2 regions of the Pseudoalteromonas sp. NZS127_1 genome follow, and region 1 is predicted to be linked to the other one. Evidence: predicted binding sites of a transcription regulator. Region 1 holds the regulator's gene; the other holds the start of a gene.

The links. The regulator ArgR, encoded in region 1, controls arginine synthesis, uptake and breakdown. The targets are predictions, from matches to a motif close to ANTGAATANNTATTCANT.
Region 2: the regulator ArgR is predicted to act here: its motif matches at 2,885-2,902, upstream of I6F50_RS18085 (OadG family protein).

The regions. Positions count from the first base shown of each region.
Region 1 covers NZ_JADYXO010000006.1:68,378-74,226, forward strand. Annotated here, with positions in the region: gene I6F50_RS07615 (iron ABC transporter permease) at 1-5, shown strand, start outside; gene I6F50_RS07620 (ABC transporter ATP-binding protein) at 6-1,055, shown strand; gene I6F50_RS07625 (Dyp-type peroxidase) at 1,104-2,003, shown strand; gene argR (transcriptional regulator ArgR) at 2,011-2,478, opposite strand; gene mdh (malate dehydrogenase) at 2,704-3,636, shown strand; gene ispB (octaprenyl diphosphate synthase) at 3,713-4,684, opposite strand; gene rplU (50S ribosomal protein L21) at 5,107-5,418, shown strand; gene rpmA (50S ribosomal protein L27) at 5,435-5,692, shown strand; gene cgtA (Obg family GTPase CgtA) at 5,833-5,849, shown strand, end outside.
Region 2 covers NZ_JADYXO010000027.1:20,724-26,572, forward strand. Annotated here, with positions in the region: gene I6F50_RS18075 (sodium ion-translocating decarboxylase subunit beta) at 1-790, opposite strand, end outside; gene oadA (sodium-extruding oxaloacetate decarboxylase subunit alpha) at 804-2,585, opposite strand; gene I6F50_RS18085 (OadG family protein) at 2,597-2,839, opposite strand; gene I6F50_RS18090 (DUF1328 domain-containing protein) at 3,359-3,532, shown strand; gene I6F50_RS18095 (hypothetical protein) at 3,591-3,782, shown strand; gene I6F50_RS18100 (YcxB family protein) at 3,915-4,382, shown strand; gene csrA (carbon storage regulator CsrA) at 4,433-4,624, opposite strand; gene I6F50_RS18110 (aspartate kinase) at 4,716-5,849, opposite strand, start outside.

The DNA.
Region 1 (5,849 bases):
GTTAAATGAGTAGTTTAATTTTACAAGGCGTGAGCTATCACTATAACGGTACAAAGGTTATTCACGATTTAGATTTAACAGTGGGTAAAGATGAAATTGTTTGTCTACTCGGAGCGAGTGGGTGCGGCAAAACGACCACGTTAAAAGCGATTGCAGGTTTAATTGAAGCTAAGCAAGGGTCTATTTTTATAGACGGTAAATTAGTGAGTGATGAGCAATCGTTTGTCTCGCCTGAGCACCGTAACATCGGCATGATGTTTCAAGACTATGCGTTGTTTCCGCATTTGACGGTGGCAAATAATATCGCATTTGGGCTTAGTAAAATGAGTAAAGCTCAAAAGCAGCAACGCGTAGATGAAATGCTTAAGCTGGTACATTTAATTGGCTGTGCCGACAGGTTCCCGCATCAGTTATCGGGTGGCCAACAGCAGCGTGTAGCTATTGCTCGTGCATTAGCTTATAAGCCTAGTTTATTGCTACTTGATGAGCCCTTTTCAAATATCGACACACAAGTACGCTTTGAATTAATTGCCGATATACGTCGAATTATTAAGGCAACCCAAGTATCTGCTGTGTTTGTTACACATTCAAAAGAAGAGGCGTTTGCCTTTTCAGATACACTTGCCATTATGCATCGCGGTAAAATTGAGCAACAAGGCACGCCTGAGCAGCTTTTTGCAGCTCCATGTTCAAAGGAGGTTGCAGAGTTTCTGGGTCAAGGCATATACTTGAGCGCAGAAGTATTAACAGCAACTGAATACAAAACACCATTTGGTTTAGTCGAATCTTATATTGAGAGTAAGCATGACGTAAGCATAGGGCTTATATATGTACGTCCCCATCAAATAGAATTAGTGGCAGATAACCAAAGTGACAAATTTAGTAAGCGAGCTACAATCATAAGTCGTCGCTTTATTGGTTCGGCGTATGTTTATTCACTTGTTATTGATGAACAAGAAATTGAAGTTGCTGCACAATATGGCCAGTCATTTGAAAATAATGAGCAGGTTATAATAAAAATAAAACCTCACACGGTGAATTTTTTCGAATCGTAATTAATTTGTTATTCGCTGTGTTTTTATCTATAAAACTAAGGAATAACAATGGCGCAAGCGCAATCAGGGATTTGTGCTGAAGCAAACTTACACGGTTTGCACTTATTTTTTAATGTGTTTGATGGTCAAGATGAATCACTTCGCGCAAAGTTAAAACAAGTAAGCGCTATTGAAGAAGAATTTAGCGATCAATTTTCAGAATCAATGCTCTCTTGTATGGTTGCTATTGGTGCGCAATATTGGCCGCATATCCTCCCTGAATACATCCCAAGCGAATTACAGAGCTTTCCTAATATAAACCATAGCGATCATCAAATGAGCGTACAACCGTGCGATTTATTTGTGCAAATTCGCTCTGACCGTGAAGACGTTAACCATTTATTTGCGCTGCAAATTTTAAAACTATTTGCCCCCGATGTTGAGCTGGTGGAGCAAATTCGTAATTTTCGCTTTTTAGATGGTCGTGATTTTAATGGTTTTATTTATGGTGGCGACACCGCACATGGAAGAAAAAAGCGCGCTACGGCTTTAATTAGTAACCCTGGCAATTTTGAAGATCAGGGGAGTTATATTCATGTACAGCGTTATAAGCATGATTTAACTATGTGGCAGCACTTATCATTGAGTGAGCAAGAACAAATAATGGGGCGTACGCGCCTTGATAACACACTAATTATCCCCGCGATTGAAACCAGCCATGCTTCACGTAGTGAGCTAAAAGACGAAGACGGACAACCGCTATTATTAAATCAGAGCATGCCTTATGGCGATGTGTATGAGCAGGGAATGTTATCAATTACATGCGCTAGTACGGGTACTGCATTTGAAAAAGTACTTAAAAGTCGTTTAGGAGAAGGTGATTGCTACGACCACTGGCTTGATTTTACTCAAGCCGATATGGGTTCTGCTTTCTTTGCGCCTTCAGTCGGGTTTTTAAAACAAATTTAGTTTGCTATTAAACCGTATCAAATAAAATGCGAACACGTTCAAGTGTTACATCTATTTCAGATATTTTAGCAGGAGCGATAAAAATAGTATCGTCGCCTGCAATTGTTCCTAGTACGCCATCTGCTTTACCTAATGAATCTAATAAACGCGCGATAAGCTGAGCGGCGCCTGGACTGGTACGAATAATGATCATCATTTCGTTGTGCATAATGTCGATTACTAATTGGCGTAATGGGCTTTTAGCCGTAGGTACACCCATTTCAGCTGGTAAGCAGTAAACCATTTCTTGTTTGGCGTTACGTGTGCGTACAGCACCAAATTTACTTAGCATGCGCGATACTTTACTTTGGCTTATATTGTCAAAGCCTTGATCTTTTAATGCATCAACTATTTCGCCTTGAGAGCCAAAATTTTCTTCTTTTAATAGTGATTTAAATGCTTTTACCAATGCTTCTTGTTTATCTTGTGGTTGCATAGTCTTTATTCGTTTTTGTTATTTATGCCGCAAATTCTACACAAAAATGAATAATTATGCAGCAGTTGTTTAGTTAACTTGCCAGTTTGATGCGTTAAATCACAAAAGTTTACGACTATGGTCGAAAATATACTTGAAATAGACAGGATAAATTTGTTTTTAGTCGCTAATTTCATTATCTTAAGAGCCACAAATGTTTCCTACCTCAAATTACGGAGAATTCCAATGAAAGTTGCTGTATTAGGTGCTGCAGGCGGTATCGGCCAAGCGTTGTCTTTATTATTAAAAACAGGCTTACCAGCTGGCTCTGAATTATCACTTTATGATGTTGCACCAGTAGTACCAGGTGTTGCGGTTGACCTTTCTCACATCCCAACAGATGTTAAAGTAGCAGGCTTTGGCGCAGACGAATTAAACAAAGCGCTTGAAGGCTCTGACATCGTTCTTATCCCAGCGGGTATGCCACGTAAACCAGGTATGGATCGTGCTGATTTATTTAATGTAAATGCTGGTATCATCAAAACTTTAGCAGAAGGCATTGTTGCTAGCTGTCCTAAAGCGTTAGTAGGTATTATTACTAACCCAGTAAATGGCACAGTTCCAATCGTTGCTGAAGTATTCAAAAAAGCAGGTACTTACGACGCTAAACGCGTATTCGGTATTACTACGCTTGACGTTATTCGTTCAGAAGCATTTGTTGCTGAACTTAAAGGCGTAGACGTAGCAACTGTGAAAGTACCAGTAATTGGTGGTCACTCAGGCACAACCATTCTTCCTCTACTTTCTCAAGTTGAAGGTGTTTCTTTCACTGATGAAGAAGTTGCTGCACTTACTCCACGTATCCAAAATGCGGGTACTGAAGTTGTAAATGCTAAAGCCGGTGGCGGTTCAGCTACATTATCAATGGGCGCAGCTGCTGCTCGTTTTTGTATGTCTTTAGTTAAAGGCCTACAGGGTGAAGAAGTTGTAGATTACGCTTACGTTGCTGTTGAAAATGGCGATGCAGAGTACTTTGCACACCCAGTACGTTTAGGTAAAAACGGCGTAGAAGAAATTCTTTCTTACGGCGAACTAAGCGCATTTGAAACAAAAGCAAAAAATGACATGCTTGAAACACTGAAAAAAGACATCAAAGAAGGTGTTGATTTCATGGCGTAATAGCCAAAGTAGAATAACAAAAAAGCCTGCATTTGCAGGCTTTTTTGTTGCTCAGAATTAATGTCACACTGTGTAACTAGTGGTCGCGGTCAACCGCAATACGAGCAAGGCTTATGAGTGCTTGCTTATAGTCAGACTCAGCTAAAAAGTCTAAACAGGCAATAGCTTTGTCAGCTTCAAGCTCTGCTTTTTGCATTGTAAATTCAAGCGCATTAGTTTGCTTCAGTGCCGATAGAATGTCTTCTAAATGCTCCATACCATTACTGTGCTCTATTGCATCACGAATAAGCTGCGTTTGCTGCTCGCTACCATGTTGCATAGCATAAATAAGTGGAAGCGTTGGTTTGCCTTCAGCTAAATCATCACCAATGTTTTTACCCAGCTGCTCAGCATCTGCATTGTAATCAAGTACATCGTCTACTAGCTGAAACGCAGTCCCTAAATGCATACCGTAAAGGTTTAGTGCATCGAGCGTAGTTTGGTCTTGCTCAGTAATAATGGCAGCAAGGCCTGTCGCTGCTTCAAACAACTTAGCTGTTTTAGAGTAAATAACCTGCATATAACTGGCTTCGGTCGTATCTGGGTCGTTGCAGTTCATTAACTGCAATACTTCACCTTCAGCAATAATGTTTGTTGCATCGGCAAGTACTTGCATAACCTGCATTTTTCCAAGGCCAACCATAAGCTGAAATGAACGAGTGTAAATAAAGTCACCAACCAATACGCTAGCAGCATTACCAAATTCAGCATTTGCTGTAGGTGTGCCACGTCGTAAGTTTGATTCATCTACAACATCGTCATGCAATAGCGTTGCTGTATGAATAAACTCAACAATTGTTGCAAGTGTTATGTGATCTTTACCCTGATAACCGAGCGCTTTGGCTGCTAAAATCGCCAGCATTGGACGAACGCGTTTGCCGCCACTGCTAACTATATATAAACCAAGCTGATTAACTAACGCCACATCTGAGCGCATTTGCGCATGTATAAGTTGATTGACGTCATTCATATCGCTTTCGATTAACGCCTGGATAGCTTTTATATCCATTGATCTCCGAGCCAATTTTTATGTGTGAACGGCGCAGATTGTACAACAAAAAATGCACTAGCTCGATATTTTGTGACGATTGATTGAAAAAACACTATTAAAGTACTTAATTTAGACTGAATTAGCCAAGATAACTGATTAATTGATAATCAATATACAGTTTATGGTGTGCTTAGATATTAAGCTGTGAGGGTCATATTTGAGTACATTAATTTATTTCGACTAAGAGTTAAAAAGCGCTTGGCAAAAGGGCTAATTAATATAAAATGGGGTAAATATTGAATTGCTCTCAAAGCAGCTACTTTTTATTCATTTTAATTACAAAATAGGCTTGCTAGTTATTTCGCGTTAGCGTAAACTTCGCGCCCTATCGAAGAATATTTTAGTTGCGCCGATTTGAGGGTGCACAGACGGAGTTAATTATGTACGCGGTTTTCCAAAGTGGTGGTAAACAGCATCGTGTGACTGAAGGTCAAACGATTCGTCTTGAAAAATTAGACGTTGAAACTGGTGCGGCAGTAGAATTTGATTCAGTACTTTTAGTTGCTGATGGTGAGAAAATCGAGATCGGTGTACCGTTCGTAAACGGTGGCAAGATAACAGCTGAGGTTGTTTCACATGGTCGCGGTGAGAAGATTAAGGTTGTTAAATTTAGACGCCGTAAGCATTCTCGTAAGCAAATGGGCCATCGTCAATGGTTCACTGAAGTTAAAATCACTAGCATTAGCGCTTAATTAGAGGTACTTAGAAATGGCACATAAAAAAGCAGCTGGTAGTACTCGTAACGGTCGCGATTCAGAAAGCAAACGCCTAGGTGTTAAGCGTTTTGGTGGCGAATCAGTTCTAGCGGGTAGCATCATTGTTCGTCAGCGTGGAACTCGTTTCCACCCTGGTACTAACGTAGGTATCGGTAAAGACCACACTATCTTCGCAAAAGCAGATGGTAAAGTTCAGTTTGAACAAAAAGGTCCTTTAAACCGTAAATACGTAACTATCGTAACTGAGTAATCAGTAAGGTAGTTAAAAACCCCGCCTTTGCGGGGTTTTTTGTTTTGTAGTCAGTCAAAATATATACCCAAGCCTGCATTTGTGTTGGCTTGTGTATATAATAGAGTTATTAAACAAGCCAATCCCTAAAGTGAGTAATCATGAAGTTTGTAGATGA
Region 2 (5,849 bases), on a different contig from region 1:
TAGTTGTAACATTGATGATTTCGTTTTGAGCACTGTTACTTAATCTATCAACAACACCCGACTCTCGCATTAAGTTACCTAAACAAAACATACCTACAAGCGGTATAGCAGCCGGTAAAAACATAGCCGTTAAACTAAGCACCATAAGAGGGAAAATAATCTTTTCCTTTTTAGATACTTTGCGAAGCTCTGGCATCTTAATTTTACGTTCTTCTGGGGTTGTTAACGCACGCATAATTGGCGGTTGAATAATTGGTACTAATGCCATATATGAGTATGCTGCTACCGCTATTGCACCAAGTAAATCAGGAGCCAGTTTTGACGCTAAAAATATTGCTGTTGGCCCATCTGCACCACCAATAATTGCAATAGCCGATGCGTCCTGTAGAGTAAACTCAAAGCCTGGCACATAGTTAAGTAATATTGCGCCAAACAGTGTAGCAAAAATACCAAACTGTGCAGCCGCACCTAATAACAACATACGTGGGTTTGCAATAAGCGCGCTAAAGTCGGTCAGCGCCCCTACTCCCATAAATATTAATAACGGAAAAATCCCCGTATCAATACCCACGTAATAAACGTAATACAAAAGCCCACCTGAGTCTGACAAACCTGCCACTGGTACATTTGTTAAAATTGCACCAAAACCAATTGGTAATAATAATAGTGGTTCAAAGCCTTTAGCTATCGCTAAAAACAGTAATAAACACCCTACCGCAATCATAATTAACGATGGGATTGTAAAGTTAGCAATGCCGGTCGCATTCCAGAGGTTTAAAATACCGTCCATCCTCTATTTGCTCCTAAGCTAATGCAATCATAGCGTCGCCGGTAGTTACGGCATCGCCTTCACCAACCAACACTTCGGCAATAGTTCCGGTATGCATTGCGCGTATTTCGGTTTCCATTTTCATGGCTTCCATAATAATCACTACATCACCTTCGTTAACAACTTGCCCAGCTTTTACCTTAATCTTAAAAATATTACCGGCTAAAGGTGCGTTAAGTGTTTCACCTGATGCAACTGAAGCAGACTGAGGAATGTGCTCAGAGTCTTTTAATGTTACTTCTTTTAGCTCACCACCTTGCGCCACTACTACGTCGTAAACTTTACCATCTACTTTTACGCTGTATTGCTCAGCTTTAACGCTGTTATTATTTGATCCTGATTTTGGTGCTGCCTTATTGCTCTTATCTTCAACGGTAGGAATAGGCTCAAATGCATCAGGGTTATTACGATTTTTAATAAATTTCAAACCAACCTGCGGAAATAATGCATAAGTTAGTACGTCATCAATTTGCTCATCAGCAAGTGTTAAACCTTGCTCTTGTGCTTCTTTTAATAATTCAGCTTCAAGCGTTGCAAGCTCTGGTGCAATGTTATCTGCAGGGCGACAAGTAATAACCTCTGCTCCATCAAGCACACGCTCTTGTAGCTCTTTATTCATTGGTGCTGGTGTTAAGCCATATTCACCTTTTAATACGCCAGCAGTTTCTTTAGTAATTGTTTTATAACGCTCACCGGTTAGCACGTTAAGTACTGCTTGAGTGCCTACAATTTGCGACGTGGGTGTTACTAAAGGTAAAAAACCAAGATCTTCACGTACCCGTGGGATCTCAAGCAAAACTTCATTAAGCTTATCTGCCGCGCCTTGCTCTTTAAGTTGGTTTTCCATGTTTGTAAGCATGCCACCAGGTACTTGAGCTAGTAAAATACGACCATCAACCCCTTTTAAGCTACCTTCAAATGCCGCATATTTTTTACGTACATCTCTAAAGTAAGCAGCAATTTCTTCTAGATGATTTAAATCAAGGTCAGTATCGCGCTCAGTTCCTTCAACTATCGATACAATAGTTTCAGTTGCTGTGTGTCCGTAAGTCATACTCATAGATGAAATAGCGGTATCAAGCATATCAATGCCTGCATCAATCGCTTTTTGATAAGTCGCAGTACTTAAACCAGTTGTAGCGTGGCACTGCATAGCAATAGGAACCGACACGGTTTCCTTAAGTGCTTTAATTAGTTTTTCAGCATCGTACGGCTTTAATAAACCCGCCATATCTTTAATACAAATTGAGTGACAGCCTAAATCTTCTAATTGCTTAGCAAGAGTCAGCCACATATCAAGCGTATGAACAGGACTTACCGTGTACGAAATAGTACCTTGAGCATGTGCGCCTACTTTTATAGCCGCTTTAATCGCTGTTTCTAGGTTACGTACATCGTTCATTGCATCGAAAATACGAAATACGTCAACGCCATTTTTATGTGCGCGTTCTACAAACTTTTCAACTACATCATCAGCGTAATGGCGGTAGCCTAATAGGTTTTGACCGCGTAATAGCATTTGCTGTTTAGTATTAGGCATCGCTTTTTTAAGCGCGCGAATACGCTCCCAAGGATCTTCGCCTAAATAACGAATACACGAATCAAATGTAGCACCGCCCCACGATTCAATAGACCAATAACCTGCATCATCTAGCTTGCTAGCAATAGGTAGCATATCGTCTAGGCGCATACGTGTTGCGAGCAATGATTGGTGCGCATCGCGTAATACCAATTCTGTTAATTTTAATTTAGCCATGTGTGTGCCCCTTATTTATTATTTGATTTGTACTGAGCAATGGCAGCACTAATAGCAGCGATGTGCTCATTAGGCACACCTTGAGATTTAAAAGACGGTGATTTAGCTGGTGATGCCTCTGGTTCGCTATAGCGCGTCACCAAATTAGACATAAGCGTTACTGCACCAATTAATATCGACAGAAATACAAACACCCCAACCATACCAGTTAGCATTAAGCTACCAGCCGTTGTGAGTAGAGCACCTATATCCATTTTTCTCCCCCTTGAAACCCATATCGAAAATAAAAAATCGATTTAATTAAATATTTATTCACTGGATAATAACAAAACTAGTCGCTTTGTCTACATCTTGTAAATTGGTAAAACCAATTAAACTATAAACAACATAACACTCAACAAATTTACATGCCATAACCCAGCAATCATGCGCCCTACAATACATACAGAAAATAACGACTATAGCTAATAGTTATATGGAAGTTGTTAATTAACTATTCAACTTAATAAAAATAACCGCCAAATTTTATAATAAGTACAAAAACACACACCAATTGTTAATTGGTCTTACCAAAAAGATTATTTTTAGTGAATATTTACCGGTAACTTGTAACAGTGTGAATAACTTACATAACAAAGCGTAAAAATTACTAACTAACTAATAACTAAAAACACAGTTAAAAACCATAACCACTTGATATAAAACAAAAATAAACTTTGGCATATAACTGGCATTAGTTATTGTGAGCAAATTTGATAACCAAGGAGAAAACAATGTTACGCTGGACAATTACATTTTTAGTTATTGCTTTAATCGCTGCAGTGTTAGGTTTTGGTGGCATCGCAGGTGCCGCAGCTGGTATAGCAAAAATTATATTTTTTATATTTTTAGTACTTTTAGTGATCTCATTAGTTTCAGGTGCACTACGTGGTAAATCACCCAGGTAGATAAAGCATTCAACTAACAAACACTAAAATTTAATTAACACTTACAAGGAATTACATTATGAATTCAACAACTGTAAAAGCAGCACTAATCGGTCTATTCGCAAGTTTCTTTATCATGGGTTGTGAAGACAATCATGCAGAAGACGCAGGCGAACGTATTGACGAAGCAGTAACTGACGTGCAAAACAAAGTAGAAGATGCATGTGAAAATGTTAAAGAAGGCGTAAACGCTGAAGAAACTAACTGTTAATTCTTCTTGTATCGCTAAAAAACGGCCTTAGGGCCGTTTTTTTGTGTCTGTAATAAAATCACTGACTATAAAGCTGCTCATTTAGCGGCTAGCTTGTTAAAATAAAAAAAACGATATTTAAAGCAAGGCAATATGGCATTTACAACAACCTACACACTAGATAAACCTTACTTTTACGAGTGCTTTGATGAGTCACTCCCGTACAGTAAGCGCGCCAAACCTAAGTACTTTTTACTTGTACTCCTCGTTGCGCTTGGTTTATTTGGCATTTATGTTTTAAACGATCATTACTTAGGATCGTTTATGATCATGCTAGGTGTACTAGAGTGCGTCGCTTTTTACTATCGCAGACCTTGGTGGGTAACCAGACAAATGCTCAGCAGAGCGTCAGGCTCTGAGGTAACACTTACCTTTGATGAAGAAGGCATTAAGTCGGCTAATCATTACAAAAGTTTTGAGCTAACTTGGCAAAACATAAGCGAAGTAATAGATACTCAGCAAGGTATTATTATTAAAAATAAAAGCGGAATGCAGTACATTTCAAAACAAATACTAACCCCTGAAATACTCGCTTTTATAAACAAAAAAGCCACTCAGTGAGTGGCTTTTAGTCTAGTTGAGCTAATTACTCAACTACGTATACGTGTTGATTAAGCATTGCCCGGATTAGGGTTCGACTTTTCAGCTTGTATGCGCATGTAAATCTCTTCACGATGCACTGATACGTCTTTTGGTGCATTAACACCGATTCGAACTTGATTTCCTTTAACACCTAGAACAGTAACTGTTACTTCGTCACCAATCATTAGGGTTTCACCTACTCTACGAGTTAGTATTAGCATTCTCTTGCTCCCATGTTCCAATAAAAATTATAAGATTCCGCTTAAACATACTAATGAAAATTAGACTGAAAAGTAAGTAAAAACTCTCAATCTATCCATTTTCTGTTAAAAATGCTTTGTGTAATGCACGAACTGCCAACTCTAGGTACTTTTCATCTATTAAAACTGAAATTTTAATCTCAGAAGTCGAGACTAAAACTACATTAATATTTTCCTGCGCTAATGCATCAAAAAATAAACTTGCTACACCAGAATGCGATTTCATACCCATTCCAACAGCAGAAACTTTAGCTACTGTTGGTAATCCGCTTATATTTTGAGCACTGAGTTGAGCTTGATCTTCGCTCAATAATTCAAGTGCTTGCAGATAATCATTCGAGTGCACAGTAAAAGCATAGTCTATTTTTTCAAAGATATGATTAACTTGATTAATCATATCTATTTCGATGCCATTATCAGCAAAAAGTTTCAATATTTTTGAAAGATATTGCGTACCGCTTGGCACACCATCTACTTTAATTAAACATTCGTCACAATTAAACGCAATCCCCGATACCACCTTGCTTGGCATATCGTTCTCCTCAAAACTTATTAATGTGCCTTCATCAGGATTAAAACTAGAAAGCACCCTAAGTGGCACATTGTGTCTACCTGCAGCTTCTACCGAGCGAATATGCAAAACTTTTGCGCCTAAACTTGCCAGTTCTAGCATTTCGGCAAAAGTAACTTGGCTCATTCTGCGCGCGTTAGGTTCAACACGAGGATCTGTAGTATATACGCCATCAACGTCTGTATAGATCTGGCATTCGTCGGCTTTTATAGCCGCTGCTATTTCTACAGCCGATGTATCGGTGCCGCCGCGTCCAAGCGTTGTAATATTGCCCTCAACGTCACGCCCCTGAAAGCCAGCAATAATAGCAATGCGGTTATGCTCAAGCTCATGCTTTAAACGTGTAGCGGCAACGTCTTCAATACGGGCTTTACCAAACATATTGTCGGTTAGAATATTGACTTGATCGGCTAATAAGCTTACAGCTGAATGACCACGTTTGATAATAGCCATAGCAAGCAGTGATACAGAAACCTGCTCTCCGGTGCTAATAAGTACATCTAGTTCACGGCTACTCGGGCGAGTATCAATTTGTTTGGCGAGGTTAATTAAGCGGTTGGTTTCTCCCGACATAGCAGAGAGAACCACAACCACTTGATGCCCTTGTTGTCTGGT